Regions from separate parts of the Streptomyces sp. 3MP-14 genome, predicted to be linked through region 2. Evidence: predicted binding sites of a transcription regulator. Region 2 holds the regulator's gene; each other region holds the start of a gene.
The links. Region 2 encodes HrcA, which represses chaperone genes, less so after heat shock. Its sites were predicted from a motif close to TTNGCACTCNGNNNNNCNGAGTGCNAA; they were not measured.
Positions count from the first base shown of each region.

Region 1: FH609_RS13700 (FmdB family zinc ribbon protein) is a predicted target of HrcA. The motif match lies at 3,978-4,004, and genes of this name have one in related genera.
Region 3: groL (chaperonin GroEL) is a predicted target of HrcA. The motif match lies at 6,770-6,796, and genes of this name have one in related genera.

Region 1 covers NZ_VDLZ02000007.1:150,433-160,450, forward strand. The annotation lists gene galU (UTP--glucose-1-phosphate uridylyltransferase GalU) at 1-171, opposite strand, end outside; gene FH609_RS13690 (5-formyltetrahydrofolate cyclo-ligase) at 423-1,034, shown strand; gene FH609_RS13695 (penicillin acylase family protein) at 1,116-3,833, opposite strand; gene FH609_RS13700 (FmdB family zinc ribbon protein) at 4,014-4,403, shown strand; gene FH609_RS13705 (S-methyl-5'-thioadenosine phosphorylase) at 4,400-5,308, shown strand; gene FH609_RS13710 (hypothetical protein) at 5,705-6,274, shown strand; gene FH609_RS13715 (MscL family protein) at 6,485-6,991, shown strand; gene FH609_RS13720 (AMP-binding protein) at 7,012-7,677, opposite strand; gene FH609_RS13725 (MFS transporter) at 8,065-9,597, opposite strand; gene FH609_RS13730 (TetR/AcrR family transcriptional regulator) at 9,753-10,018, opposite strand, start outside.
Region 2 covers NZ_VDLZ02000003.1:293,395-303,412, forward strand. The annotation lists gene FH609_RS05815 (GNAT family N-acetyltransferase) at 1-115, opposite strand, end outside; gene FH609_RS05820 (DUF3097 domain-containing protein) at 172-1,044, opposite strand; gene FH609_RS05825 (SpoIIE family protein phosphatase) at 1,192-3,315, shown strand; gene FH609_RS05830 (MBL fold metallo-hydrolase) at 3,343-4,110, opposite strand; gene hrcA (heat-inducible transcriptional repressor HrcA) at 4,437-5,453, shown strand; gene dnaJ (molecular chaperone DnaJ) at 5,454-6,584, shown strand; gene FH609_RS05845 (16S rRNA (uracil(1498)-N(3))-methyltransferase) at 6,581-7,327, shown strand; gene FH609_RS05850 (elongation factor G) at 7,503-9,533, shown strand; gene FH609_RS05855 (helix-turn-helix domain-containing protein) at 9,623-10,018, shown strand, end outside.
Region 3 covers NZ_VDLZ02000023.1:59,507-69,524, forward strand. The annotation lists gene FH609_RS29060 (DUF3263 domain-containing protein) at 1-162, shown strand, start outside; gene otsB (trehalose-phosphatase) at 173-994, shown strand; gene FH609_RS29070 (alpha,alpha-trehalose-phosphate synthase (UDP-forming)) at 1,328-2,779, opposite strand; gene FH609_RS29075 (glucosyl-3-phosphoglycerate synthase) at 3,019-3,984, opposite strand; SAM riboswitch class I at 4,201-4,340, shown strand; gene thrC (threonine synthase) at 4,356-5,681, shown strand; gene FH609_RS29085 (MoaD/ThiS family protein) at 5,678-5,959, shown strand; gene FH609_RS29090 (cold-shock protein) at 6,399-6,602, shown strand; gene groL (chaperonin GroEL) at 6,959-8,587, shown strand; gene murQ (N-acetylmuramic acid 6-phosphate etherase) at 8,685-9,605, opposite strand; gene FH609_RS29105 (MurR/RpiR family transcriptional regulator) at 9,734-10,018, opposite strand, start outside.

The DNA.
Region 1 (10,018 bases), on a different contig from region 2:
AACGTCCGTCAGGCCGGCGGCCGTCGCCTCCTCGACCACGTACTGGATCGCCGGCTGGTCGACCACCGGCAGCATTTCCTTGGGCGTGGCCTTGGTCGCCGGAAGAAACCGAGTGCCGAGACCGGCGGCGGGAATGACAGCCTTGCTGATCCGGGGGCGTGCTGAGGTCATGCCGGTCACTTTATCCATCTGGCCTGTGTGTTCCCGACACTTGCCCCGGAGGCGTCGTGTTGTGAACAGTTTTGGCGTGTGGGGTGCCTACTGGTTACGTGCCGCTTATCGAACGGTGTGGTGGAAGGGACGGTTGTGAAACCAAAGACGCGGAGCGCACGGCGGGGCGGTGCGCGAGGGACCGGGGCGACCAGCCGTCCGACGGTGACGGCGGCCCGGACGGGGCGCACGGCGGGAACGGGGGCGGTGGCATGGCGGTGACTGACTCGGCCCGGCTCAAGCGCGCGCTGCGCCGCGACCTGTCGGCGGTGCGGGCGGCGCTGGCCGACGACGAGGTGGCCCAGGCGGCCGAGGCGCTGGCCGAACGGGCCCTGGAGCTGCCGGAGTTGGCCGAGGCCGGCACGGTGGCCGCCTATGTCTCGGTGGGGCGTGAACCGGGCACCGGGCCGCTGTTGCGCGCGCTGCGCGAGCGGGGCGTGCAGGTGCTGCTGCCGGTGCTGCTCGCGGACAACGACCTGGACTGGGCGGAGTTCGAGGGCCACGGCCGGCTGGTCGAGGCCGAACACGCCGGCCGCGTCCGCCTGTTGGAGCCGTCCGGCCGCCGTCTCGGCCCCGACGCCGTGACCTGGGCCGACACCGTTCTGCTGCCCGGCCTCGCGGTGGACGGGCGCGGGGTGCGCATGGGGCGCGGCGGCGGCTCCTACGACCGCGCGCTGGCCAGGCTCGCCGAGTCCGGGGCCGATCCCGCGCTGGTGGCGCTGGTCTACGGGCACGAGGTCGTCGACGTGGTGCCCGACGAGCCCCATGACCGGCGCGTGCACGCGGCGCTCACGCCGGAGGGCGTGCACCGGTTCACGCGGTGAACCGGTGCGCACCCTCCGGCCCACCGTGCGCCGGCCCACCGTGCGCCGGCGCAGCGCACCCCGGCCCGCCGCGCGGCGTGGTCAGCCTCCGGCGGCCGGGGTCAGGTTGAGGGTGTTGCTCGACCGTTCGGTGACCGCCTCCTGGCTGCTGGGCCAGGGCAGGTACTCGCCCCTGGCCCAGAGGTCGGTCTGGTCCGTGTAGTTGGCGTGGTAGGCGTGGCCGGACGCGCCCGTGAGGTTGATCCAGAGCGACTCGTCGAGGTCGTCGAGGTTGACGATCATGCGCATCGACGGCACCCAGGTCACGTCGTAGCCGCCGGCCGCGTTCCATCCGGTGGCGTCCACCGCGTCGGAGCCGCCGGCCATGTTCCACGGGCCCCGGTTGAGCAACCACTGAACCGGGCCAGGGCCCTCGGTGCCGAGCGTCTGGTTGTTGAGCATCAGCTGGTGCAGCCGGCCCCAGCTCCAGGTGTCGATGTCCTTGCCCAGCTCGGCCGTCAGCTCCCAGCGGGCGTCGCGCATGGCCCGCGCCAGCAGCTCGTCCAGGTTCTCGGCGCCTGCCGCCTGGGCGGTGGCCGGCGTGCTCCACCACTCGCTGTCCGGCTCCTCCAACAGGTTGCGCACCACCTCGAACCAGCGGTCGCCGCCGTCCGGTTGGGCCGTGTCGGGGGAGCGCTCGCCGCACTCCTCGACCAGCCGCTCCTCGCCGTCGAGGTCCTCCATCGGCTCGGAGTCGTCGGCCGGCCGCACCCACAGGCACTGGTCCTCGACCCGCAGCTCCTTGGGCATCTTGTTGCCGAAGGCCAGCTGGAGCAGGTTGCGCCAGACCGCGTTGTAGTAGGCGGCGCCCGGCGAGTCGGAGTCCTGGCTGAAGTCCCAGCCCTCCAGCAGTTCCTGGGCCTCGCGGACATAGGGATCGGAGATGTCGATCTCCAGCAGGCGTGGGACCAGGATCTTGGCCATCTCGTTGCTGTTGTCCAGCTGGATGTCCTGCATGTCGCCCATCGAGATCTTGCCGCCGTCCTCGACGGTGGTCTGGATCAGGTCCTCGATGCGCTGGCTGCGGGTGCCGTAGCTCCAGTCGTCGGTGAGGTGGTAGGCGTAGTCGTCCGGGGAGATCACCGCCTGGTTGGCGGTGACGATGTAGCCGCGCTCGGGGTTGAACTCCCAGGGAAGCTCGTCCTGCGGGATGAACCCGGTCCAGTCGTAGGAGGAGTCCCAGCCCGGCGAGGGGTAACGCCCGTCGCCCGCGCCCCTGATGGGGATCTGGCCCGGGGTCTGGTAGCCGATGTTGCCCTCGGTGTCCGCGTAGATCAGGTTCTGCGAGGGCACGGCGAAGTCCTGGGCGGCGGCGCGGAACTCGTCCCAGTCGCGGGCGGCGTTGAGCCCGAAGACGGCGTCCATCGTGTTGGAGGGCCGCAGCGCCGTCCAGTTGAGCGAGACCGCGTAGCCGCTGCCCCGGTCGGGAGCGCCGGCGTCCACGGGCGCGCTGTTCCCCAGGGCCTCCAACTCCTCGTGCCGGTCCGAGACGATGGGCCCGTTGACGGTGGAACGAACGGTGATCTCCCTGGTCTCCCCGCCGGCCACCCGAATCTCCTCGGTTCGGGTGTCATAGGGAACCTGTTCACCGTCGCGCAGATAGTTGCCGTGGTCGAGCTTCTCCAGACGCAGGTCGGTCACGTCGGCGCCCAGATTGGTCAGGCCCCAGGCGATGTCCTGGTTGTGGCCGATTATCACGCCCGGCATTCCGGAGAACGTGAAGCCCGAGACGTCGAACGGGCACTCCTCGGTCACCTCGGAACAGTGCAGCCCCATCTGGTACCAGACGCCGGGCAGCGAGGGGGCCAGGTGCGGGTCGTTGGCCAGCAGCGGCTTGCCGGTGGTGGTGTAGTCGCCGTGCACCACCCAGGAGTTGGAGCCGATGCCCGAGCCGTTGGTGCCCAGCAGCGCGGGGATCTCGTCGAGGGTCTCGGAGAGCGAGCCGAGCTGGGTGGTGACGCCGTCGGCCGCGTCCTGGACGCCGTCCGGGTCCTCGACCGGGTCCTCGACCGGGTAGAAGTCGCCGCCGTCCGTGTCCTCGTCCGCGCCGTTCTCGGTCACGATCGGGCGGTTCCGGTCGTACGGGTACTCCGGATAAAGCTCCTCGATCTGTTCCGGAGTGAACCGTTCGGACATGAAGGCGCGGTCGATCTCGTCCTCCATGTTGCCGCGCAGGTCCCAGGCCATCGCCTTGAGCCAGGCCACGGAGTCGACCGGCTGCCACTCCTCGGGCCGGTAGTCGTTGACCAGGTCCAGCGCCGCGTACTCGACGGAGATCTCCTCGCCGCTGTGCTCGGCGAGATAGGCGTTCACGCCCTCCGAGTAGGCGACCAGGAACTCCTTGGTCTCTTCCGACAGTTCGTTGTCGAATTCCTCCTGGGCGACCCGGTGCCAACCGAGCGTGCGGAGAAAGGCGTCGGTCTCGACCTGGTCCTCACCGAACATCTCCGAAAGGCGTCCGGCGGTCATATGCCGCCGCACGTCCATCTCCCAGAACCGGTCCTGGGCGTGCACATAACCCTGGGCGCGGAACAGGTCGGTGGCCGTGTCGCCGTAGAGCTGGGGGATGCCGTTGGCGTCCCGCTCCACCGTCACGGGCGCCGAGAGCCCGTCGATCGCGATCTCCCCCGAGACCTGGGGGAACGACGCGCGCACGGTGGACACACTCCACCAGGCGCCGTAGCCGACACCGGCCACGAGCAGCACGACGAGCGCGATCACGATCAGACGACCGCGTCGCCTGGGCTTCTTGGCGGGCATCTCTGTCCTTCACAGGGCAGCTGAGCGGGTGGAAGCAACCATAGACATACGGCCACTGGGGTGAGCCTACGGGGAGCGTGACGGGCGGGTCACAGGCGACTGCGGTGGACTTCCGGCCCCGGAATGTTGCACGATGGGTCGTCGTTAGCACTCCACAGTGCAGAGTGCCAGGAGGAAGACGTGCCGACCTATCAGTACCAGTGCACCGCGTGCGACGAGGGTCTTGAGGTGGTGCAGAAGTTCACCGACGACGCGCTGACCGAGTGCCCCAGCTGCCAGGGGCGCCTGAAGAAGGTCTACTCGGCGGTCGGCATCGTCTTCAAAGGCTCCGGCTTCTACCGCAACGACAGCCGCAACGCCTCGTCGAGCAGCAGCCCGGCGGGCGGGGGCGCGTCGGGCGGTGGCAAAGGCGAGAAGTCCGACTCCTCCTCCGGTTCTTCCTCCAGTTCCTCCTCTGGGTCCTCGGGTTCCTCCGGGGCTGGCTCCTCGGCGTCGGCGGCCACCTCGGGCGGCGCCGGGCTGACCAGCGGCCCCTCCAAGAGCGCGGGCGCGGCGGCCTCCGCCGCATGAACTCGACCGGTTCCTCCGGGGGCTCTGACTCCGTGAGCGGGGGCTCGGCGAGCGAGGCCGTGACGGTCCCGACGGGCGAGCCGCTCGCCGAGATCGGCGTGATCGGTGGCTCCGGGTTCTACGCGTTCCTGGACGATGTGACCGAGATCACCGTCGACACCCCCTACGGGCCGCCGAGCGACGCGCTGTTCCTCGGCGAGGTCGCGGGGCGGCGCGTGGCGTTTCTGCCCCGGCACGGGCGGGGGCACCACCTCACGCCCGCCCGCATCAACTACCGCGCCAACCTCTGGGCGTTGCGCTCGGTGGGCGTGCGCCAGGTGCTGGGACCCTGCGCCGTGGGCGGGCTGCGCCCCGAGTACGGACCCGGGACCCTGCTGGTGCCCGACCAGCTGGTCGATCGCACCAGGAGCCGCGTCGGCACCTACTTCGACGGCGAGACCCGGCCCGACGGGCAGCGCTCCCGGGTGGTGCACGTCTCGCTCGCCGACCCGTACTGCCCGGCCGGGCGCCGGGTCGCCCTCGACGCGGCGCGCGGGCGTGACTGGGACGCGGTGGACGGCGGCACCATGTGCGTGATCGAGGGGCCGCGCTTCTCGACCCGTGCGGAGTCCCGCTGGCACGCCGCGCAGGGCTGGTCGGTCGTGGGCATGACGGGCCACCCCGAGGCGGCCCTCGCGCGCGAGTTGGAGCTGTGCTACACGTCGCTGGCCCTGGTCACCGACCTGGACGCGGGCGCCGAGGCGGGCGAGGGAGTCTCGCACGCGGAGGTGCTGGAGGTGTTCGGCCGCAACGTGGGGCGGCTGCGGGACGTCCTCTTCGACGTGGTGGGTCGGCTGCCCGAGCGGCGCGACTGTCTGTGCGCCTCGGCGCTGGCTGGCCAGGACCCGGGGATCGCCCTGCCCTGAGGGCCCGGTCGGGGCGCGCGGCGGGCGCGGCGGTTTCACGGCCCAACACCCGCCGGCGCGTGGGGTGTTCGGCCGCCCGGGCGGTGTAGGAGGGGGCGGTCGGCGGCGCTCGCGCGACCGTCGGCGGGGCTCGTACGACCGTTGGTCGGGCTCGCGTGTCACACGTTCGGGTGAGGGGTTTTTCCACAGGCCGAGGGTTGTCCACAGGCCCCAGCGGGATCGGCGCGCGGCGGGCAGGGTGGCGCCATGAACTCCTTCGTCAAGCGTCTGCGGGCCCCCTTCTCTGATCCTGCCGAGCCGCGCGCCGGCGCCGGCCGGGGGGCGCCGGCCGGCCCCGGTTCCCTCGCCGCCGCCGGTGCCCCGCGTCCGTCGGGCGTCACGGGGGTGGAGTCCGTCGTGGTGCCGGCGTTTCCGCCGATCCGGCCACGCGTCGGGCGCCGGCGGCTGTGGCGGCCCGGGCGCGGGCGGCGGCTGTTGGCGGGCGCCTTGGCGCTGGTCGCCTCCGCGCTGCTGACCCTGCTGACGCAGGGCGGCCCGCCTGCGGAGAGGGAGGAAGGCGGCCTGGTCAGCGGGGGTGCTGACGGTCCGCGTGAGTCGAAGAGCGACGGCGGCGAGCGGCCGGCGAGGCCGCCGGAGCCCAGGGTCGTCGAGCTGCCGCTGCGCATCGCCGACCCGGGTTCGCTGCGCCTGCTGGAGGTCGGCGACCGCGTCGATCTCTATGCCGCCGGAGCCTCGGAGGACGGAAGCCCGCCGGCCGTCCCGGGCGCCGCTTCGGGCGCCGGGGAGGCGCGGCTGGTGGCCAGCGGGGTGCGGGTGATCGGGGTGCCCGCGCCGGCGGAGGGCGAGGCGTTCGCCGCGGGGCCGGACGGTCTCGGCGGGCAGCTGGTGGTCTCGGTCGACGCGGAGACGGCGGTCGAGCTGACGGGCGCGGCGGCGGGCTCCCGGCTGGCGGTGGCCCGATGGTGAGGGCGCTGCTGCGGTGGTTTCTGGATTGGACAGCCCGTCCACGCGTGGTGCACGGTGACCGGCACGGATCGACGAGAGCGCACGGACCGCTCGGCGCACCGCGCCCGGGCGGAGCGGCAGGAAGGCACCACGGTGAACCAGGAAGATCGGAGCGGCGGGCAGCGGCTGGCGGGCGTGCGGAACACCCTGGACGGTTTTCGCAGCTTCCTGATGCGGGGGAACGTGGTCGACCTCGCGGTCGCCGTGGTCATCGGAGCCGCCTTCACCAACATCGTGAACTCGGTGGTCGAGGGCGTCATCAACCCCGTGGTGGGAGCCTTCGGCACCCAGAGCCTGGACGACTACGACTCGTGTCTGCGGGGGGTCTGCGACGAGAGCGGCGGCATCTCGATCCGCTGGGGCTCGGTGATCAGCGCCTCACTGACCTTCCTGATCACCGCGGCGGTGGTCTACTTCCTGATGATCCTGCCCATGACCCGGTACCTGGAGCGGCGGCGCGCGAAGCAGCCGGTGGAGCCGGAGGCCAAGACCGACGTGGAGCTGCTGGCGGAGATCCGCGACGAGCTGATCGCCCTGCGGACGGGTGGCGCGGCCGGCGTCGCGGCCCCGGGCGTGGCCTCGGTCGGCGCCCAGCGGCGGGCGCCCGGCGCGGAGACGGGGGAGGCGTCGGGCGAGCGGCGCGAGGGCCCGGGCTCGGCCGAGGGCGACGACGAGTAGCCGGCGGGGCGGCCGTCGTCTCAGATGTGGTGCGGCGGCCGCTCGTCGATCAGGCGCGCCAGGTTGCCGTCGGCGGCGTCCTCGGGCGAGCCCTCGCCCCAGCCGTGGTCGCTGTCGTCGGACGAACGGCCGGCGAGCGGATCGTCGAAGACGAGCCGTTCGGCTCCCTGGCGCTGGTCCTCCGGGTTCAGCTCGCTCATGCGGCCAGGATAAGGCCGGGGCGGCAGGGTGCGGGGGTGCAGCTCCTCGTGCCACCAGCGGTCGCGCCCGGGCTCCCACGGCACGGGCCGGGCGAGCTGCCTGACCACCAGCACCGACCGCACGTCGGGGCACTCCTCCAGGACGCGGTTCATGGCCGACTTCACGGCGTGGACGCGGCCGTCGATCTCGCAGGCGTCGGCGCAGACGACGACCCTGGCCCGGCAGCCGTTGAGCCGGTCGCGGACGAAGCGCTGGTGGTCGCCTATCGGCAGCGTGATGCGTTGGGCACCGATCGCCAGGCAGGCGAGGGTGACCACCACCGACTCCAGGCACATGGGCAGTTGTACGGCGACGGCGTCCCCTTCGGCCACCCCGTGCCGGCGCAGCGTCGTGCCGGCCTTCTCGCCCATGTGCAGCAGCTGGCCGTGGGTGAGGACGTCCGCAGGGCCGGACCAGCGTCCTCCGCCGTGTTGATCTCCCGACATGCCACCAGACTGGTCGGTCGCGCTGGACATCCGATAAACGCCCCATCGACACCGCGAGGGCCGGCGTCAAGCCCTGCTCGGGGGCCCGCTGCGCCGGGCGGTGCGGCTCGGGGGCCCGGTTGTCCACCGGAGGCGGTTGCGGCGCTGTGCGGGTGTCCGCCGGCGGCGGGTGCGGTGCGGGCCGGTGGCCCCGGAGCGTCGGCGCGCGTCCGGGACCACCGCACTGTCCACGCTGCCGCGCCCGCCCCGGCCTCGGCAACCGGAGGCCATGCGAAGGCGCGCGGCCCCCGGTCGAAGGACCGGGCAGGCCGCGCGCCCCTGAGGCGCCCCGGCGGGCGGTGGGGCCGGTTGACAGTGTCCGGCCCCGGCGCCGGGGCGCCCCCGGCGTCAGTGCGCCATGACGGGGGCCGGCTGCCCCTCCAGCTCGCCGTCGGCGTTGAGCACCGGGCCGCCGCTCCTGGGCGCGTTGATCAGCGCGAAGGCGATCACGGCGGCCGCCGCCACGATGGCGAAGCCCCACCAGATCGCGACGCTGTAGCCGTGCACCTCGGACTCCAGGCCCAGCCGCAGCTGGGCGGCCTCGCCGGAGGTTCCGGCGATGCGGGAGGCGAGGTAGCTGCTGCTGGCGCTGGCCGCGATGGTGTTCAGCAGCGCCGTGCCGATGGCGCCGCCGATCTGCTGGGCGGTGTTGACCATGGCCGAGGCCACGCCGGCGTCGGTGGGCCGCACGCCGGACGTCGCCAGGCTCATCCCCGCCATGAAGGAGGTGCCCATGCCGAGCCCCAGCAGGAACTGCGCGGGCAGGATCACCTCGGCGTACGAGGAGTTGAGGTCGAGCTGGGTCAGCCAGAGCATCCCCAGCGCCGCGACGCCCAGGCCGGGCCCCATCAGGTAGCGGGGTGCGAGCCTCGAGGACAGCCGGGGCGCGATCTGGGTGGAGCCGATCACCATGCCGAAGACCATCGGCAGGAAGGCGAAGCCGGTCTCGACCGGGGAGTAGCCCCTGATGCCCTGGAGGTACAGCGTCAGGAAGAGGAACAGCCCGAACATCGCGATCACGGAGAGGGCGAACGCGAGGTAGGTGCCGCCCCGGTTGCGGTCGGTGATCACGCGCAGCGGAAGCAGGGGCGCCCTGACGCGGGACTCGACGATGACGAAGGCGAGCAGCAGCACGGCGGAGGCCACGAAGCTGGCGACGGTCCAGGTCTCGGTCCAGCTCTCGTGCTCGGCGCGGCTGAAGCCGTAGACGAGCGCGACCAGGCCGAGCGTGGCCAGGAGCACCCCGGGCACGTCGAGGGTCGAGCGGTTGCGGGCCTCGGCCGGCTCGCGGATCACCAGCAGGGCGCCGACGACGGCGACGGCGGCGAAGGGCACGTTCACATAGAACGTCCAGCGCCAGTCCAGGTACTCGGTGAGCACGCCGCCGAGCAGCAGGCCGACGGCCGCGCCGGCGCCGGCGATGGCGCCGAAGACGCCGAACGCCTTGGCGCGCTCCTTGGCGTCGGTGAACATCACGGTCAGCAGCGAGAGCGCGGCCGGCGCGAGCAGGGCACCGAAGGCGCCCTGGAGCGCCCGGGCGCCGTACATCATCAGCTCGTTCTGGGCGGCGCCGCCCAGGGCGGAGGCCGCGGCGAAGCCGACGAGGCCCAGCACGAAGGTGCGCTGCCGTCCCCACAGGTCGGAGACCCGGCCGCCGAAGAGCAGCAGGCCACCGAAGGCGAGGGCGTAGGCGGTGATCACCCACTGGCGGTTGCCCGCCGAGATGTCGAGGTCCGCCTGGGCGGTGGGCAGGGCGATGTTCACGATCGTGCCGTCGAGCACGACCATCAGCTGGGCCAGCGCTATGAAGAAGAGGGCTTGCCAGCGTCGAGGGTCGGCGCCGACCGGCGCCTTGCTCAGGGTGGCGTTGTCGGGTGGCATCGGGTGGTTACCTCAATCGGGGAGGGTCAGAAGTGACGGAAGTGGGCCAGGAGAAGACAAGGCTTCGCCGGCAGGGCGTGTCGGGTGAGGGCTGGTGGAAATGACCGGTCGGTGAGGTGGAACTCATCGGTGGCGCGTCGGCCACCGGGGGCCGGTCAGCGGGACTCGTCCTTGAGGTCCGCCAAGTGAGTGGGGTTGCCGGGCAGTTGGCTGCGCGGCGGCGTGCGGAGACCGTCCAGGAAGATCTGGAGGTGTCGCCGGGCGAGGGTGCTGTCGTGGGCGCAGGTGCTGCCCGGCACGGTGAGGGTGAGCCGGCTCACGGCGACCAGCAGGTCCCCCGCTCCGACGTCCTCGCGCAGCTGCCCCGAGGCGTGGGCCCTGGCCAGCAGCTCCTCGGTGACCTTCAGGAACCGCTGGCGGC
Region 2 (10,018 bases):
CCGCGCCGGCGGCCCGCACGTCGACGCTGTGCCGGGCCAGCTCCCTGAAGCCCGTCCAGTCCTCCGGCTCGACGGCGCGCAGCCGCACCCGCGCGCCGGTCCACAGGTCGTCCACGGCGCGCCGCTCCCTCCCGTCACCCGTCACGGCGCCGCCCGTCACGGTGTCACCCGTCACGGCGCCAGCTCCCCGACCGGGCCCGCCGGCGAGCCCACGGTGACATGGTCGATCAGGTGCTCCACGGGCCCCAGCAGCCCCGGGTCCAGATCGCGGTAGTCCCGCACGCTCCGCAGCACCCGCTGCCAGGCGGCGCCCGTGTTCTCCGGCCAGCCCAGCGCCCGGCACACCCCCGTTTTCCAGTCCTGGCCGCGCGGCACCTCGGGCCAGGCGGGGATGCCGACCGCCGCCGGCTTCACCGCCGCCCAGATGTCGACAAAGGGATGCCCGACGACCAGCACCACCTCCTCGCCGTGCGCCGCCCGCACCGCCTCCGCGATCCGCCACTCCTTGGAACCCGGCACCAGATGGTCGACCAGCACCCCCAGCCGGGCGTCCGGCGTCGGCCCGAACTCCTCGACCACGGACGGCAGATCGTCCACGCCCGCCAGAAACTCCACCACCACGCCCTCGACCCGCAGGTCGTCGCCCCAGACCCGTTCCACCAGCTCGGCGTCGTGCCGCCCCTCCACAAAGATCCGCCCGGCGCGCGCCACCCGCGCCCGCGCCCGGGGCGCGGCGACGGAGCCCGAGGCGGTGCGCGCCGGCGCGCGCTTCCCCGCGCCCGCCGGCTTCGGGCGCACCAGCGTGACCTCGCGCCCCTCCAGCAGAAAGCCGCGCGCCACCATCGGAAAGACCCGGTGCGCGCCGAAGCGGTCCTCCAGGGTGACCGTCGGCCCCTCGGCCGTCTTCTCCCAACGGATCACCGCCCCGCAGAAGCCGGTGGTGACCTCCTCGACCACCAGCCCCGGATCGGCCGGCACCTCGGGCGCGGCCCGGGGGCGCTTCCACGGCGGGGTCAGGTCCGGATCATAGGAACGCGCGCGCATGGGCCCATTCGATCACGGCCGGCCCGCCACCCGACCGGCCGCGTCGGCCCTAACTCCGGGCGCGGTCCGGCCACCCGGAAGCGCCCCGAGGACCCGGGCCGCCCAGCAGAACGGGCGCCACCGGCCGACCCGTCGCATGATCGTGCCATGGACGTCCCAGGCGGTGGTCGAGACGAGACGGCCCGCGTGACGGCGGGCGGTCTCCCCCTGTTGCCCGACGGGCCCGAACGCGAGGCGCGGCTCGACGCGGCCGTGCTGCGCGCGCTCTTCGAGAGGTCTCCGACGGGCCTGCACGTGCTCGACACCGAGCTGCGCATCGTCCGGTTCAGCACGGCGGCGCCCGGGATGCGACACGTCGACCTCGACGCTGCCAGGGGCCACACCTGGGCGGAACTGGGCCTGCCCGGCGCCGAGCCGTTGCAGCGGAAGCTGCGCGGGGTCCTCGCGACCGGGGACGCGGTCCGGGACCACTTCTACGCCCACCGCGTCGAGGAGGACGAACGGCCGCGTCGCCTCTATCTCTCGGCGTACCGGCTGGAGGAGGCCGACGGCCGGGTCCTGGGCGTCGTCGTCACCGTCGCCGACCGCACCGACCGGGACCGGTACCGCGAGGGGCTGCGGCTGGTCAACGAGGCGGGGCGGCGCATCGGTTCGACGCTGGACCTCTTCCGCACCGCGCAGGAGCTGGCCGAGCTGGCGGTGTCCGACTTCGCGCAGGTCGCCTCGGTCGACATCCTGGACCTGACCGTGCACGGCGACGCCCCGGCGCGCGGACCGTTGCCGCACACCGTCACCCTGCGCCGCGCCGGCTTCGCCCACGCGCTGCGGCCCGAGGCCACGGGCGTGGTGCCCGTCGGGCAGGTCAGGCTCCTGGACTTCGGCACCCCGCAGGCGCAGACCCTGATGGACCCGCGCCCCCGCCTGGTGCGCCAGGTGCGACCCGACGACGACTGGCTGCTCCGCGACCCGGTGCTGGCGCGGCTGCTGCGGGCCGGCGTCTACTCCCTGCTGGTGGTGCCGCTGGTCGCCAGGGGCATGGTGCTGGGCCTGGCGACCCTCTACCGGCTCCCGGGGCGGCCCCCGTTCGACGAAGAGGACCTGACCGTCGCGGCCGAACTCGCCGACCGCACCGCGCTGTCCCTGGACAACGCCCGCCTCTACACCCGCGAGCACTCCCTGGCCAGTCTGGTCAGGCGCCGCATGATCCCCTCCGGGCTGCCCCGCCACAGCGCGGTGGACACCGCCCACTCGTATCTGCCCGCCCACTCGGCCGGCACCTGGTACGACGTGCTGCCCCTCTCTGGGGCGCGCGTCGGGCTCGGCGTCGGCGAGGTGCTGGGGGAGGGGCTGGCCGCCGTGACGGTCATGGGGCGGCTGCGGGCCGCCGTCAGCGCGCTGGCCGCCCTCGATCTCGACCCCGCCGAGCTGCTGCACCGCCTGCACGAGCTGACCACGCGGCTCTTCGCCGAGCGCCCCGACCCGTCCGACGACGCCGCCACCGAACCCCTGCGGGCCCGCTGCCTGGTGGTGGTCTACGACCCGGTCACCACCCGCTGCGCCCTGGCCTCCGCCGACCACCCGTTGCCGCTGCTGCTGTCGCCCGGGGAGCGGCCCCGGCAGGTCGGGCCCACGCCGGGGCCGCCGCTGGGGCAGGACGAGCCGGACTACGCCGTCACGGAACTCGACCTGCCCCGGGGCAGCGTCCTCGCCCTGCACAACGCGCCCTGGTCCGACGCGTCCGCCGAGGCGCTCCGGGGCGCGCTCGCCCGCGACGCCGAAGGACCGCTCCAGGAGGCGTGCGACCGGGCGGCCGGCACCCTCTTCCCCGAGCCGCCGCCCAAGGACATGCTGCTGCTCCTGGCCCGCACCCGACGGCTGGCCGACGACCGGACCGTGCGGTGGCAGCTCACGAACGACCCGGAGAGCCCGGGCCACGCCCGCCGACTGGCCGTCGGGCGGCTGCACGAGTGGGACCTCGGGGACCTGTCCTTCGCCACCGAGATGATCGTCAGCGAGCTGGTCACCAACGCCGTCCGCTACACCGAGGGCCCCATCAGCCTGCGGCTGATCAGGGAGTCCGCCCTCATCTGCGAGGTCAGCGACGGCAGCAGCACCGCCGCGCACGTGCGGCACGCGGCACCCGACCACGAGGGGGGACGCGGGCTGTTCCTCGTCGCCCAGGTGGCCTCCGCCTGGGGAACGCGGTTCCACGCCGAGGGCAAGACCATCTGGGCCGAACAGCCGCTGCCCGAGCACGTCGAGGCCCCCTGACCGCCCGCGCCACACGCCCGCGCCACCTCAGCCGTCCGGCACGCCGAACCGCCGTGCCAGCGCCGCCCGTTGGGCCCGGACGAACGCCGCGTCCACCACCGCGCCATGCCCGGGAACGTAGGCGGCCCGCTCCCCGCCCAGCGCCAGCAGCCGGTCCAGGGCCGCCGGCCAGCGCGCCGGCTCGGCGTCGGAGCCGGCCTGCGGTTCGCCCGACTCCTCGACCAGGTCCCCGCAGAACACCACCGAGGGCTCCGCCCCGCCGTCGCGCACCGCGACCACCAGGTCATGGCCGGAGTGGGCCGCGCCCAGGCTCACCAGCTCGGCTGCGCGCCCGCCGCCCAGCGGCAGCGTCAGCCGGTCGGCGACCAGCCGGCCCGGCTCGGGCAGCGCGGCGGCCGAGCGTTCCGCCGCCGCGCGGTCCACCCCCTGCGCCACCGCGTCGCCGGCGACCTCCGCGTCCCCGCGCGTCCAGGGCGGCCGGCGGCCCGCCGCCGCCAGCACCTCGGCGTCGGCGAACGCGCCGGCGCCCAGCAGATGGTCGAAGTGCGGATGCGTCACCGCCAGCCAGCGCACCGGGGGCCAGCCGCGTTCCGCCAGCTGTGCGCGGAGCGCGGCGCCCGCCGCCAGCGAGGGCCCGGCGTCCACGAGCAGCGTGCCCCCCGGCCCGGACACGGCGCCCACCGTCTCGTCCCAGCCCGACAGCCGCCGGCGCACGACCCCCGGCGCGATCTCCTCCCACCCGCGCCCCGGCGCACCCGCCTCGTTCCCCGCGCCCCCGCCGTCTGTCGCCGTCATGGCCCACGACCGTACCCGGGCGGCAGCCGGCCGCCGGGCCCAACGGCCGCCGTCGCGCGCCGCGTTCACGCACCGTCGCCCGACGGTTTCCGGCCGTTCTCCCCCTGACTTCCGGTCGTTCTCCCCGTAACTTCCGGTCGACTTCGGCCCGCGCTCGCCGCCCGCAGCACATCCCGTTCACTCCCCGTCTTTCTCCACCGCCGCTCGTTCCCCGCGCGGGCTACCCCGCCGTACACTGGACCAGGCGTTGGCACTCTGTCCGCCTGAGTGCCAGGAGCCGACAGGCACGGGACGAGTTGGACCGGATGGGACGGGAGGTGTGCGGCGTGCTCAGTGAGCGCAGGCTGGAGGTGCTGCGGGCCATCGTCCAGGACTATGTGGGCACCGAGGAGCCCGTCGGTTCGAAGGCGTTGACCGAGCGGCACAACCTCCAGGTGTCCCCGGCCACCGTGCGCAACGACATGGCCGCGCTGGAGGAGGAGGGCTATATCGCCCAGCCCCACACCAGCGCGGGACGGGTGCCCACGGACAAGGGCTACCGCCTCTTCGTCGACCGGCTCGCCGGCGTCAAGCCGCTGTCCTCGCCGGAGCGCCGCGCGATCCAGAACTTCCTCGACGGCGCGGTCGACCTCGACGACGTGATCGCCCGCACCGTGCGGCTGTTGGCCCAGCTCACCCGCCAGGTCGCCGTCGTCCAGTACCCCTCGCTCAGCCGCTCGACGGTCCGCCATGTCGAGCTGCTCGCGCTCGCGCCGGCGCGCGTGATGCTGGTGCTGATCACCGACACCGGCCGGGTCGAGCAGCGCATGATCGACTGCCCGGCGCCGCTCGGCGAGACCTCGCTCGCCGACCTGCGAGCCCGGCTCAACAGCCGCATCGTGGGCCAGCGTTTCTCCGAGGTGCCCCGGCTGGTGGCCGACCTGCCCGAGGCGTTCGGCCTGGAGGAGCGGGGCGCGGTCGCGACCGTGCTGTCCTCCCTGCTGGAGACCCTGGTCGAGGAGACCGAGGAGCGGCTGATGATCGGCGGCACCGCCAATCTGACGCGCTTCGCCCAGGACTTCCCGCTCACCATCCGCCCGGTGCTGGAGGCGCTGGAGGAACAGGTGGTGCTGCTGCGGCTGCTGGGGGAGGCCAAGGGCTCGGAGATGACGGTGCGCATCGGGCATGAGAACCCTCACGAGGGCCTGACCTCCACATCGGTTGTGTCGGTCGGCTACGGTTCAGGGGACGAAGCGGTCGCGAAGCTCGGAGTCGTCGGACCGACCCGGATGGACTACCCCGGAACGATGGGAGCGGTGCGCGCGGTGGCACGGTACGTCGGACAAATCCTCGCGGAGAACTAGGTGGCGACGGACTACTACGCGGTCTTGGGTGTGCAGCGTGACGCCTCGCAAGACGAGATCAAGAAGGCCTTCCGCCGGCTGGCCCGGGAGCTGCACCCGGATGTGAACCCGGACCCCAAGACGCAGGAGCGGTTCAAGGAGATCAACACCGCCTACGAGGTGCTCTCCGACCCGCAGAAGAAGCAGATGTACGACCTGGGCGGCGATCCGCTCGGGGGCGCCTCCGGCGCGGGCGCCGGGTTCGGCGCCGGCTTCGGGAACTTCTCCGACATCATGGACGCCTTCTTCGGCACCGCGTCCCAGCGCGGCCCCAAGTCGCGCACCCGGCGCGGCCAGGACGCCATGATCCGGCTGACCATCGACCTCAACGAGGCGGCCTTCGGCACCACCCGCGAGATCCAGGTGGACACCGCCACGGTCTGCAACTCCTGCAACGGCGAGGGCGCGGCGCCCGGCACCTCGGCCCAGACCTGCGACATGTGTCGCGGCCGGGGCGAGGTGTCCCAGGTGACGCGCTCGTTCCTCGGCCAGGTCATGACCTCGCGGCCCTGCCCGCAGTGCCAGGGCTTCGGCACCGTGGTGCCCAACCCGTGCCCGGAGTGCGCCGGCGACGGCCGGGTCCGCACCCGCCGCCCGCTGAACGTCAAGATCCCGGCCGGCGTGGACAACGGCACCCGCATCCAGCTCGCCGGCGAGGGCGAGGTCGGCCCCGGCGGCGGCCCACCCGGCGACCTCTATGTCGAGATCCAGGAGAAGCCGCACGCCGTCTTCCAGCGGCGCGGCGACGACCTGCACTGCACGGTCACCATCCCGATGACGGCGGCGGCGCTCGGCACCCAGGTCCCGTTGGACACCCTGGACGGCCGCGAGGAGGTGGACATCCGCCCGGGCACCCAGTCCGGCCAGTCCATCCCGCTGCACGGCCGGGGCATCACGCACCTGCGTGGCAACGGCCGGGGCGACCTGGTGGTGCATGTCGAGGTGCAGACGCCCCACAAGCTGGACCCGGAGCAGGAGGAGCTGCTGCGGCGGCTGGCCAAGCTGCGCGGTGAGGAGCGGCCGACGGGCCAGTTCCAGCCGGGGCAGCAGGGGTTGTTCTCCCGCCTGAAGGACGCGTTCAACGGTCGATGAGCAGCGCTCCGGTCTTTCTCGTCGGGTCGCTGGCGGGCGCCGAGCCCGGCGCCTCGCTGACCCTGGACGGCGCCGAGGGGCGGCACGCGGTCGCGGTGCGCCGGCTGCGGGTCGGCGAGGAGATCGTGCTGAGCGACGGCGCGGGCGCGGGCTGGCTGGGGCGGGTCGCCGAGGTCGGCGGCCGGGACCGGCTCGCGGTGACGGCCCTGGAGCGCCGCGCGGAGCCCGAGCCCACGCCGCACATCACGGTGGTGCAGGCGCTGCCCAAGGGCGACCGGGGCGAGCTGGCCGTGAGTACCATGACGGAGACCGGAGTGGACGCCATCGTTCCCTGGTCCGCCGACCGCTGCGTCACCCAGTGGCGGGGCGAGCGCGGCGCGAAGTCGCTGGCGCGGTGGCGGGCCGCCGCCCGCGAGGCGGCGAAGCAGGCCCGCCGGCTGCGGGTGCCCGAGGTCACCGAGGTGCGGGACGCGGCGGGCGTGGCGCGGCTGTTGGCCGACGCGGCGTTCGCCGGCGTGCTTCACGAGAGCGCCACGCTGCCGCTGGCCGCCGCCCAACTCCCGGCCGAGGGACGGCTGGTGCTGGTGGTCGGCCCCGAAGGGGGCATCACCGAGGCCGAGTTGACGGCCTTCGCCGCCGCCGGCGCGACCCCCTACCGGCTGGGCCCCACGGTGCTGCGCACCTCCACGGCTGGCCCCGCCGCCACGGCCCTGCTGCTGACCCGCACCGGCCGCTGGTCCTGACCCGTCCCCCGGTACCCGCCACCACCCGCCGCCGATAAGTCGGTTGCGACCGCGACGCGGCGCGTGAGACAAAGCTCCGCGACCCGACGGACGGCAGGAGAGGAACGAACGATGAGGCAGACGTCTGTGTCCCGACCGGAAGGATTCACCTCGAACCCAAGGACCAGACGTTTCCGTGCGTATCTCGCAACGTGTTCTCAACCTCGGCATCCTGGCGCATGTTGACGCCGGCAAGACATCCCTGACCGAACGGCTGCTGTTCTCCGCCGGCGTCATCGACGCGGTGGGCAGCGTCGACCGGGGCAGCACCACCACCGACTCGCTCGCCCTGGAGCGGGAACGCGGCATCACCATCCGGTCGGCCGTCGTCTCCTTCCCGCTGGGCGCCACCGGCACCACGGTCAACCTGATCGACACCCCGGGCCACCCCGACTTCATCGCCGAGGTCGAGCGGGTGCTCGGCGTGCTGGACGGCGCCGTGCTGGTGGTCTCCGCCGTGGAGGGCGTGCAGGCCCAGACGCGGGTGCTGATGCGCACGCTGCGGCGGCTGCGGGTGCCCACCCTGATCCTCGTCAACAAGATCGACCGCGCCGGCGCCAGGGACACGTCCCTGCTGGCCGAGATCGCGGCCCGGCTCAGCCCGGGCGCCGTCGCCCTCGGCCGGCCCGAGGGGCTCGGCACCCGGGGCGCGCATTACGTTCCGCACGCCCCCGACGATCCCGCCTTCCGCGAACGGCTCCAGCTGACGCTCGCCGAGCACAGCGAGCCGCTGCTCGCCGCGTATGTGGAGGACGTCCAGGTCGCCCCGGACGCGCTGGCCGCCCAACTCGCCGCCCAGACCGGGCGGGCGCTGGTCCACCCCGTGCTCTTCGGCTCGGCCGCCACCGGCGCCGGGATCGAGGAGCTGACGAACGCCGTCGCCCGCCTGCTGCCGCCCGCCGAGGGCGCCCCCGAGGCCCCGCCGTCCGGCGCCGTCTTCGCCATCGAACGCGGCCCCGCCGGCGAACGCCTCGCCCTCGCCCGGATGTTCGCCGGCACGGTCCGGGTCAGGGACCGGCTGCCCTACGGCCCGCCGGGGGCGACCGTCGAACCGGCGCGGGCCAAGCTCACCTCCCTCGCTGTCTTCGAACGCGGCACCGCCCGCCCCGCCGAGGCGGCAGGACCGGGCCGGATCGTCCAACTGCGGGGCCTGCCCGGGGTCCGCGTCGGCGACGTGGTGGGGCGCGCGCCCGAACGCGCGGCGGGCGCCCGGCACTTCGCGCCCCCAACGCTGGAGACCGTGGTGGTCCCCGAACGGGAGGCGGAACGCGGGGCGTTGCACGCCGCGCTCAGCCAACTCGCCGAGCAGGACCCGTTGATCAACCTGCGCCAGGACACCAGGCGCCGGGAGATCTCCGTCTCCCTCTACGGCGAGGTGCAGAAGGAGGTCATCGAGGCCACGCTGCGCGACGAGTTCGGCCTCGCGGTCGGCTTCCGGGAGACCACCACGCTCCACATCGAGCGGCCGGTGGGCACCGGCGAGGCGGTCGAGTTCATCAAGAAGGACGGCAACCCGTTCCTCGCCACCGTGGGCCTGCGCGTCGAGCCGGCGCCGGTGGACGCCGGGGTGAGCTTCCGGCTCGGCATCGAACTCGGCGCGCTGCCCCTCGCGTTCCTGCGGGCCGTCGAGGAGACGGTGCGCGGCACCCTCGCCGAGGGCCTGTGCGGCTGGCCGGTGCGGGACTGCGTGGTGACGCTGACCACCTCCGGCTACTGGGCGCGGCAGAGCCACGCCCACGCGGTGTTCGACAAGAGCATGTCGTCGACGGCCGGGGACTTCCGTGGCCTGACCCCGCTGGTGCTGATGGACGCGCTGCGGCGGGCCGGAACGCGGGTGCTGGAGCCGTGGCACCGGTTCCGGCTGGAGTTTCCCGCCGCGATGGCCGGCACGGTGGTGCCGGCCATCGCGCGGCTGGGCGCGCGACCCGGCGAACAGCTCACGGAGGGCGCGGCGCTGGTGGTCGGCGGCGTGGTGCCGGCCGGCCGGGTGCACGCGGTCGAGCGCCGCCTGCCCGAACTCACCAGCGGCGAGGCCCTGTTCGAGACGGAGTTCGCCGACTACCGCCCCGTCCCCGGCCCCCACCCCCCGACCCGCGCCCGCACGGACGACGACCCGCTGCACCGCGAGGAGTACCTCCTGACGGTGGTCCGCCACGTGCGGAAGTGACCGGACACCGCGCCGGCCCGGGGGGCCGACGCGGCGGGGGGCTGCGCCGCTTCCGGGGCCGGCGGCCCGGTGTGGGGAAGGCTCAGTCCATGACCGCGAAGAGGACTCCGGGACCGGGTGCGAACGTGGCTCTCTGCCGCAAGGCGCGGGGGCTCAGTCAGGTGGCTCTCGCCCGCCGGGCGGGCATGTCCGTGTCCCTGCTCAGCAAGGTCGAGATCGGCGACCGGGCCCTGACGCACGGGATGGGCGCCGCTCTCGCCCGGGCCATGGGCATGACGCTGGACGAACTCCTCGGCAAGGCGCCCGTCACACCGACAAACGAGGAGGGCCTGACCGCCCTGAGCTTTGCCATCCGGCGGTTCGACCTGCCCGGCGAGCCCCCGGCGCACCCCGAGGAACTGCCCCGCGCCCTGGCCGAGTTGAACGAGCACCGCCACCGGACCGAGCTGGCCGCCGTGTTCCGGAAGCTCCCTGGCGTGCTGGCG
Region 3 (10,018 bases), on a different contig from region 2:
GGCGCCAAGGAGCGCGCGATACGCGAGCGGCTCGGCATCTCGCCGACCCGCTACTACCAGCTGCTCAACGCCCTGCTCGACGACCCGCTCGCCCTCGCCCACGACCCGGTCACGGTCAACCGACTGCGACGCCGTCGCGACGCCAAGCGAGCACACCGGTAGGGTCGTTGCCATGGGCAGCCTTCCCCAACCCACCACACAGGCCGGCCGCGCCGGCCTCGCGGCGCTGTTGGACCAGCCGGCCAGGGCGCTGATCGCACTCGACTTCGACGGCACCGTCGCGCCCATCGTGGCCGACCCCGAGCAGGCCAGGGCCCACCCGGACGCGGTGCCGGCGCTGGCCAGGCTGGCCGGCCGGGTCGCGGTGATCGCGGTGATCACCGGACGCCCGGCCGAAGTCGCCGTCCGGCTCGGCGGGTTCGCCGGCCACCCCGAGCTGAGCGGCCTGATCGTGCTGGGGGCCTACGGCGCGGAGCGCTGGGACGCCGCCACCGGCGAGCTGCGCACCCCGCCGCCCCACCCGGGGGTCGCGGCGGCCCGCGCCGAGCTGCCCGAACTGACCGCGCCCACCGGCGCGTTCATCGAGGACAAGGGCAACGCGCTGGCCGTCCACACCCGCCGCGCGGCCGACCCGCAGGGCGCGTTCGAGACGCTGCGCGAGCCGCTGGCGCGGCTGGCCGAGCGGCACGGGCTGCATCTGGAGCCGGGGCGGCTGGTGTTGGAGCTGCGGCCGGGCGGGATGGACAAGGGCGTCGCGCTGACCGCGCTGGCCCGCGAGACCGGCGCAGGCTCCGTCCTCTACGCCGGCGACGACCTGGGCGACCTGCCGGCCTTCGCCGCCGTCGCCGACCTGGCGGCGGCCGGCATCCCGGGGCTGCGGGTGTGCAGCGGCAGCACGGAGGTCACGGCCCTCGCCGAGGCGACGGACCTGACCGTCCAGGGCCCGGAGGGCCTGGCGGCGCTCCTCACGGCCCTGGCCGACCAGCTGGCCTAGCCGGCCGCCAGGCTGTGGCCGGGGCGGGGACGACGGCGGTCCGGGGTGGTCATGGTGCGTGGTCGGCTGCGGGCCGGTGGGTGGTTGTTCGCGCAGTTCCCCGCGCCCCTGGGGTGGGTGGGCGTTTTGGGGGCGCGGGGACGACAGCGGTTCGGGGGTGGCTATGGTGCGTGGTCGGCTGCGGGTGCGTCGGTGGTTGTTCGCGCAGTTCCCCGCGCCCCTGGGGTGGGTGGGCGGTTTTGGGGGCGCGGGGAACTGCGCGAGGTATCTGGGTCGGGCCGTGGACGACAGCGGTTCGGGGGTGGTCATGGCGCGTGGTCGGCTGTGGGCCGGCTACCAGCCGCGCAGTGCGTCCAGTTGGGCCAGGAACCACGCCGTCGGCGGGAGGGCCGTGGCGGCCTCGGCCAGCCGCTTCGCGTGGGCCGCCCGCGTCGGCTGGTCCAGGGTCAGCGCGCGGTGCAGCGCCTCGGCGGTGCCCGCGATGTCGTAGGGATTCACCAACAGCGCGTCCGCGCCCAGCTCCTCGGCCGCGCCGGCCTCCCGGGAGAGCACCAGCGCGGCGCCGTTCTCGGAGATCACCGGGACCTCCTTGGCGACCAGGTTCATCCCGTCCCTGATCGGGTTGACCAGCGCCACGTCCGCCATCCGGTAGGCGGCCAGCGAACGCGCGAAGTCGTCCTTGACGTGCAGCACCACCGGCGTCCAGCCGTCCCGGCCGAAGTCGGCGTTGATCGCCTCGGCGACCCGCGACACCTCCGCCGTGTACTCCCGGTAGATCGCCAGGTCCTGGCGCGACGGGTAGGCGAACGCGACATGGACCACCCGGCCGTGCCACTCGGGCCGGTCGGTGAGCAGCCTGCGGTAGGCGAGCAGGCCGCGCACGATGTTCTTGGACAGCTCCGTGCGGTCGACCCGCACGATCGTCGCCCGCCCCGGCCCGACCCGTTCCCGCAGCTCGGCCAGCCGCTCGTCCACGTCCGTGCGCGACGCGCGCTCCCGCAGGAACTCCGCGTCCGCGCCGAGACCGTGCACGCCGATCCGGGTGGTGCGGCCCTGGTGGGTCACCGTTCCCTCGCCCACCTCGGCGCCCAGCAGCGCGGCGCAGCAGTCGGTGAACGCCCCGGCCCAGCGCCCGGTGAGGAACGCCGCGCGGTCCGCGCCCAGGATGCCCAGCAGCAGCTCGCGCGCCACCTCGTCGGGCAGCACCCGGAACAGGTCGGGCGGCGCCCACGGCGTGTGCGAGAAGTGCCCGATCCGCAGGTCGGGCCGGCGCTTGGCCAACAGCCCCGGAACGAGCGCCAGATGGTAGTCCTGCACCAGCACCGCCGCGCCCTGCTCCGCCTCCTCGGCGAGCGCGTCGGCGAACGCCCGGTTGTAGGCGCGGTACCGCGCCCACGCGGCCTCGAACCCCTCGTCGAAGACGGGCTCCAGCGGCGTCTGGTAGAGCAGGTGGTGGACGAACCACAGCACCGAGTTGGCCACGCCGTTGTACGCGGCCTCGAAGGTCTCGCGCGGGATGTCCAGCATCAGCACCGACTGCCCGCCGGTGTCCTCGGCCGGCAGCCGCCCGCCGTACGCCTCGGCGGCCGCCCGGTCGTCGTCGCTGAGCGCCGCGCAGACCCAGGTGCCGGCGTCGGCGCCCAGGGCGCTCAGCCCGGAGACCAGCCCGCCGCCGCCGCGCCTGGCGGTCAGCGTGCCGTCGGCGCCGGAGCGCGTGTAGCTCACCGGGCCGCGGTTGGAGGCGACCAGCACCTGGCCGGAGGGCTCGGGAGGCTCGACGGTCATCGGCTCGGTTCCTGTCTCGCGTACATCGGTCACGGACGGTCATGGTCGGTCATGTTCCGTCGCCGCTCCGGCCCCCGGCGGGCGCGGCGTCGCCCGGGGTCTGCCGGAGGCCTCGGGTCTGCGGAACCTAGCCCGCCGCGCCGGGCGGAAAACGCGCCGCCGGCGGAACGTGGGCCACGTCACACCCGGGGGCCCCGGGCCGCTTCGCCTCAGGCCGCCTCACGCCGCCTCGGGCCGCCTCACGCCGCCTGGCGGGCGGCGTACTCCGGGATGGTGGACATCGGGGGGCGCTCGTCGGCCAGGATCGGGTGGGTCTCCGGCGTGAAGCCGCCGTCCTCGGTGCGCTGGAACTGGGTCAGGCCCAGCCGCGTCGGCAGCACGTTGCCCGGCAGCCGGCACTGCGCGGTCCGCATGATCGCGGCGGACATCCGGCCCAGCGCCTGCCCGTCCTGGTGGCGGTGCTTGCGCTCGCCGACGTCCACCTGGCCGACCGCGTCCAGGCCCGCCAGGTTGAGCGTGTCGATCAGCAGGCCCAGCTCGACGCCGTAGCCGACGGGGAACGGCAGCCGTTCCAGCAGCGACCTGCGGGCCGCGTACTCGCCGCCCAGCGGCTGGACCACGCCGGCCAGCTGCGGCCAGTGCAGGTTGAGCAGCGGCCGGGCGACCAGCTCCGTGACCCGTCCGCCCTGGCGCGCGCCCGACGGCTTGTCGCCGAGCGGCCGGTCGTACATGGCCTTGACCAGCTGCACCTCGGGCTCGGTGAGCAGCGGGCCGATGGTGCCCGAGACGAAGCGCGAGTCGAACTCCCGCAGGTCCGCGTCCACGAAGCAGACGATCTCGCCGGTGGTCGCCAGCAGCGACCGCCAGAGCACCTCGCCCTTGCCCGGCATCGTCGGCACGCGCGGCAGGATCTCGTCCCGGTGCACGACCTTCGCGCCTGCCGCGGCCGCCACCTCGGAGGTGCGGTCGGTGGACCCGGAGTCCACCACGAGCAGCTCGTCGATCAGTGGCACGTCCTCCATCAGGTCGCGCCGCAGCGCTTCCACGATGGCACCCACCGTGGCCTCCTCGTTGAGCGCGGGGAGGACCACGCTGATGCTGCCGGCCGCCCCCGCTGCCCGCTTGGCGTTCAGCAGTTGCGGCATCGAGCGGTCAGTGACGGCCCAGGACCGGCGGCTCAGCCACTTCTCTGCCTCTTCCAGCACGAATGTCGCTCCTGTTCGATTTGGCCACGTAATCACCTGTATGGCCGCGTCTGCCCCTTTCTGGGGTGCCCCAACCCGTTGCCGCCGGGTTTTCTGGCCACCCCCTCGGGTCGTCTCGCGGATCGGACGGCCCGAGCCATTGTGCGGGCTGTCCGTTACAGTCTCGAACAGCGCAGGTGTCCTCCGCATATCGGGACCGCGTTGACAACCGCATACCGCTCATCCAGAGGGGCAGAGGGAACGGCCCGTTGAAGCCCCGGCAACCCTTCCACCGGATCTCGTGACGACGCGAGGCTCTCCGGTGGGGCAGGTGCCAATTCCGTCCCGTGGCGAGAGTCGCCCGGGGAAGATGAGGAGAGGGCCTCGTAGCCATGTCTGTGCTGACCTCGGGTGACCACCCCGACACCGCTTCCGGAGCGACCGCCGCGAACGGAACGAACGGAGCGCAGGTCGATCTCGGCCCCGCCACCGCGCTCTCCTGTCGCGAGTGTGGCGAACGCTTCCCGCTCGGCCCGATCTTCGCGTGTACGTCCTGTTTCGGCCCGCTGGAGATCGCCTATGACTTTCCCACCGAAGGCCCGGAGGCCCTGCGCGCGCGCATAGCCGCCGGGCCGAACAACATCTGGCGCTATGCGCCGCTGCTGCCCGTGCCGGCCGACGTGGCCGAGCACCCGAACCTCAACCCGGGCTGCACCCCGCTGGTGCGCGCCGACCGCCTCGCGGCCGAGCTGGGCATCACCGGCGAGCTGCACATCAAGGACGACTCGGGCAACCCGACGCACTCGTTCAAGGACCGGGTGGTCGCGAACGCCGTGGAGGCGGCGCGCGCCTTCGGGTTCACCACCCTCTCCTGCTCGTCCACCGGCAACCTGGCCGGCGCCGTCGGCGCCGCCGCCGCCCGTGCCGGCCTGCGGTCCTGCGTGTTCATCCCGCACGACCTGGAGCAGGGCAAGGTCGTGATGGCGGCCGTCTACGGCGGCGAACTGGTCGCCATCGAGGGCACCTACGACGACGTCAACCGCTTCTGTAGCGAGCTGATCGGCGATCCGATCGGGGAGGGCTGGGGCTTTGTCAACGTGAACCTCCGGCCGTACTACGCCGAGGGTTCCAAGACGCTGGCCTACGAGATCTGCGAGCAGTTGGGTTGGAAACTGCCCGACCAGCTGGTGATTCCGATCGCCTCAGGTTCGCAACTGACCAAGATCGACAAGGGTTTGAAGGAGCTGATCCAGCTCGGCCTCGTCGAGGACCGCCCGTACAAGATCTTCGGCGCTCAGGCCGAGGGCTGCTCGCCGGTCTCCCGCGCCTTCAAGGACGGCCACGACGTGGTCCGCCCGGTCAAGCCGGACACCATCGCCAAGTCCCTCGCCATCGGCAACCCGGCCGACGGGCCCTACGTCCTGGACATCGCCCGCCGCACCGGCGGCGCCGTCGAGGACGTCGACGACGAGCAGATCGTGGCCGCCATCAAGCTGCTGGCCAGGACGGAGGGCATCTTCGCCGAGACCGCCGGCGGGGTCACCGTGGGCGTCACGCGCAAGCTGCTGGCCGCCGGCGTGCTGGACCCGGCGGCGACCACCGTGGTCCTCAACACCGGCGACGGCCTCAAGACCCTGGACGCGGTGGCCGGCACCACCGGTCCCTCCGCGACCATCCGTCCGAACCTCGACTCCTTCCGAGAGGCTGGCCTGGCATGAGTGTCACCGTCCGCATCCCCACCATCCTTCGCACCTACACCGACGGGCGCTCCGAGGTGACCGCCGAGGGCGGGACGCTCCAGGAGGTGCTCGCCGACCTCGACCGCAACCACCAGGGCATCGCGGCCCGGGTCCTGGACGAGGACGGCAAGCTGCGACGGTTCGTCAACGTCTACGTGAACGACGACGACGTCCGCTTCACCGAGGGACTGGCCACCCCGACCCCCGATGGCGCCGGCGTCTCGATCATCCCGGCCGTCGCCGGCGGCGCCCGCTGAGCGGCCCTCCCGAGGCCACTTCGCCGTTCTCCCCGAACCGCCCCACCGCCCCATGACCTGCGGGGTCGTGGGGCGGTGGCCTGCGGCGGAACGCTAGAGTGGCAGCGTTCCGGTGCCGAAATCGTGCCAGTCGCATATGAATGCGGGACCCGCGCGCAAATTATGTGCCGGAAATTGTTGCACCAATTGTCGGGTTGGCCAGAAACACCCGCTGCGAAATGCTCAACTTCCAGCGCGTTCGCGGGATTTGCCCGTTCTGGCGTGGCGAGAATTCCCTGCCGAATGACCTGTTGCACTGGGCGTCCGTCCAGATACATTCAGCGGCGGTCGAACGTTCCGGCGCACACCCCCACACCGCCCGGGGGTGGAGTCTGAGAGGTCTGACCCGGGTCCGCGGAGTGTGGGCTCGCGAAAGGGCCGGCAATATGGGGAGTTAGGAATGGCTCAGGGCACCGTCAAGTGGTTCAACGCGGAGAAGGGCTACGGCTTCATCGCGGTAGACGGTGGTGCGGACGTGTTCGTCCACTACAGCGCGATCCAGATGGACGGGTACCGCACCCTGGAAGAGGGGCAGCGGGTCGAGTTCGAGATCTCTCAGGGACAGAAGGGGCCCCAGGCCGACATGGTCCGGGTGACCGCCTGAACCGCCGACCGTTACCGCCGCCTTCACCGCCGGGCCCGCACCCACCGAGGGTGCGGGCCCGACGCGTGCCCTGGGCCTGGCCGGCCCCAGCGGCTCGCGCTTGCTCCCCCACCCTTCGGGCGGGAGGTGCCCCCAGTCGTGCAGCGGATGGCCCAGGGGGCCATCCGCTTGCACTCTCCCCTCCAGAGTGCTAATCATGGGCGTTAGCACTCTACGGGTGAGAGTGACAGCAAGGACCGGTTCGGTGAGGTTCTTCGGGTGGGTGGGGCAAGGAACCACCGCCGGGAGGGCCGTCCGTCGCGGGCGCCAGCGCGGTCCTGGAGCAATCCACCCCTGTTCTGGGAGGACCCCTTCACATGGCCAAGATCATCGCGTTCGACGAGGAGGCGCGGCGCGGCCTTGAGCGCGGGATGAACCAGCTCGCCGACGCCGTCAAGGTCACGCTCGGCCCCAAGGGCCGCAACGTCGTGCTGGAGAAGAAGTGGGGCGCCCCGACGATCACCAACGATGGTGTTTCCATCGCCAAGGAGATCGAGCTGGAGGACTCCTACGAGAAGATCGGCGCCGAGCTGGTCAAGGAAGTCGCCAAGAAGACGGACGACGTCGCGGGTGACGGCACCACCACGGCGACCGTGCTGGCCCAGGCGCTGGTCCGCGAGGGCCTGCGCAACGTGGCCGCCGGCGCCAACCCGATGGCGCTGAAGCGCGGCATCGAGGCGGCCGTCGAGAAGGTCTCCGAGGCCCTGCTGAGCCAGGCCAAGGAGGTCGAGACCAAGGAGCAGATCGCCTCCACCGCGTCCATCTCCGCCGGCGACACCCAGATCGGCGAGCTGATCGCCGAGGCCATGGACAAGGTCGGCAAGGAAGGCGTCATCACGGTCGAGGAGTCCCAGACCTTCGGCCTGGAGCTCGAGCTGACCGAGGGTATGCGCTTCGACAAGGGCTACATCTCGGCCTACTTCGCCACCGACATGGAGCGGATGGAGGCGGAGCTGGAGGACCCCTACATCCTGATCGTCAACTCCAAGGTCAGCAACGTGAAGGACCTCCTTCCGCTGCTGGAGAAGGTCATGCAGTCGGGCAAGCCGCTGCTGATCATCGCGGAGGACGTCGAGGGCGAGGCGCTGTCCACCCTGGTCGTCAACAAGATCCGGGGCACCTTCAAGTCGGTCGCCGTCAAGGCCCCCGGCTTCGGTGACCGCCGCAAGGCCATGCTCGGCGACATCGCCATCCTCACCGGTGGCCAGGTCATCTCCGAGGAGGTCGGCCTCAAGCTGGAGAACGCCACCCTCGACCTGCTGGGCCGCGCCCGCAAGGTGGTCATCACCAAGGACGAGACCACCATCGTCGACGGTGCCGGCGACAGCGACCAGGTGCAGGGTCGGGTCAACCAGATCCGCGCCGAGATCGAGAACTCCGACTCGGACTACGACCGCGAGAAGCTCCAGGAGCGCCTCGCGAAGCTGGCCGGCGGCGTGGCCGTCATCAAGGCCGGTGCCGCCACCGAGGTGGAGCTGAAGGAGCGCAAGCACCGCATCGAGGACGCGGTGCGCAACGCCAAGGCCGCCGTCGAGGAGGGCATCGTCGCCGGTGGTGGCGTGGCCCTGCTCCAGGCCGCCTCGGCGCTGGAGAAGCTGGAGCTGGAGGGCGACGAGGCCACCGGTGCCGCCGCCGTCCGCCTGGCCCTGGAGGCCCCGCTCAAGCAGATCGCGGTCAACGCCGGCCTTGAGGGCGGCGTCGTGGTGGAGAAGGTCCGCAACCTGACCCCGGGTTGGGGCCTGAACGCCGCCACCGGCGAGTACGTGGACCTGCTGGAGGCCGGCATCCCGGACCCGACCAAGGTGACCCGTTCCGCGCTCCAGAACGCCGCCTCCATCGCGGCGCTCTTCCTGACCACCGAGGCCGTCATCGCCGACAAGCCGGAGAAGGCCGCCGCTGGCGCCGACGCGGCTGCCGGTGGCATGGGCGGCGGCATGGACTTCTGAGTCCAGCCGACTCGCGTCAGTCACCACGAGGGCGGTGCTCCCCGCGAGGGGGGTGCCGCCCTCGCGGCATGTCGGGCGGCGGGGACGCCCGGGCGCCTCAGCCGGCGGGGGCGTCCAGCGCGCGGCGGAGGGCGGCCCGCAGATGGCCGTGGGACTCCTCGATCAGCCGGGCGGCCGTTGGCGCGTCCACCTCGCCGAGGATGACCAGGATGGCGTGCTTGACCTCGCCGCCCGTGGCGTTGAGCGCGTCCTCCACGACGTCCTCGGGCGCGTCCGTGGCCAGCGTCACGATGCGGCGCGAGCGGGCGCGCAGCTTCTCGTTGGAGGCCCGGACGTCGACCATCAGGTTTCCGTAGGTCTTGCCCAGCCGGATCATGCTGATGGTGGAGATCATGTTGAGCACGAGCTTCTGCGCGGTGCCGGCCTTGAGCCGGGTGGAGCCGGCGATCAGCTCGGGGCCCACGACCACCTCGATCCCGTGGTCGGCGGCCGCGGCGAGCGGGGAGTGGGCGTTGCAGGACAGGCCGATGGTCAACGCGCCCAGCTCGGCGGCGTGTTCGACCGCGCCGACCGCGTAGGGCGTGCGCCCGGAGGCGGAGACGCCGACCACCACGTCGTCGGGGGTCAGCCCGATCCTGGCCAGGTCATCGGCGGCCAGTTCCTTGCTGTCCTCGGCGCCCTCGACCGCCTCCACCAGCGCCGTCGGCCCGCCGGCGATCAGGCCCATCACCTCGCCGGGGTCGGTGTTGAAGGTGGGCGGGCACTCGCTGGCGTCCAGCACGCCGAGCCGGCCGGCGGTGCCGGCGCCCAGATAGACCAGCCGCCCCCCGCGCGCCATCCGGTCGGCCGCCGCGTCGATGGCGGCGGCGATCGCGGGCAGCTGTTCGGCCACGGCGGCGGGCACCAGCGCGTCCCCCGCGTTCATGGTGCGGGCGATCTCCAGCGTGGAACGCCGGTCGATCTCGGCCAGTTCGGGGCGGTGCGCCTCGGTGGTGAGGGTGTCGAACTCCGTGGACATCCGTGGGCGGCTCTCCGTGCGAGGGGGCGTGGGGGCTTGCGGGTTTCTCCGGTGCGGGCGTTGCTCTGGTCCGGGCGTTGCTGCGTGGGGGCGTGTGCGCCGGCGGGCCGGCGCGTGGGCGCGTGGGGTCAGCGTTCGCGCGGGGAGTGCCGGTGGGCGAGGGCCTCGTAGCTGGCGTGCAGGGCGGGCGCCGCCGACTCGTAGGTGCGCTGCGCGACGCCGATGAACAGGCAGTCGATGACCAGCAGTTGACTGGTCCTGCTGGACATCGCGGCCGGCCGCAGCTCGCTCTCCCTGGCGGTGGACGTGGTCAGCACGTGGTCGGCGTACTGCGTGACCTCGCCGTCCGGCCGGCCGGTGATCGCCACCGTGGTGGCCCCGTGGTCGAACGCCGCCTGAAGTGGCTCGATCAC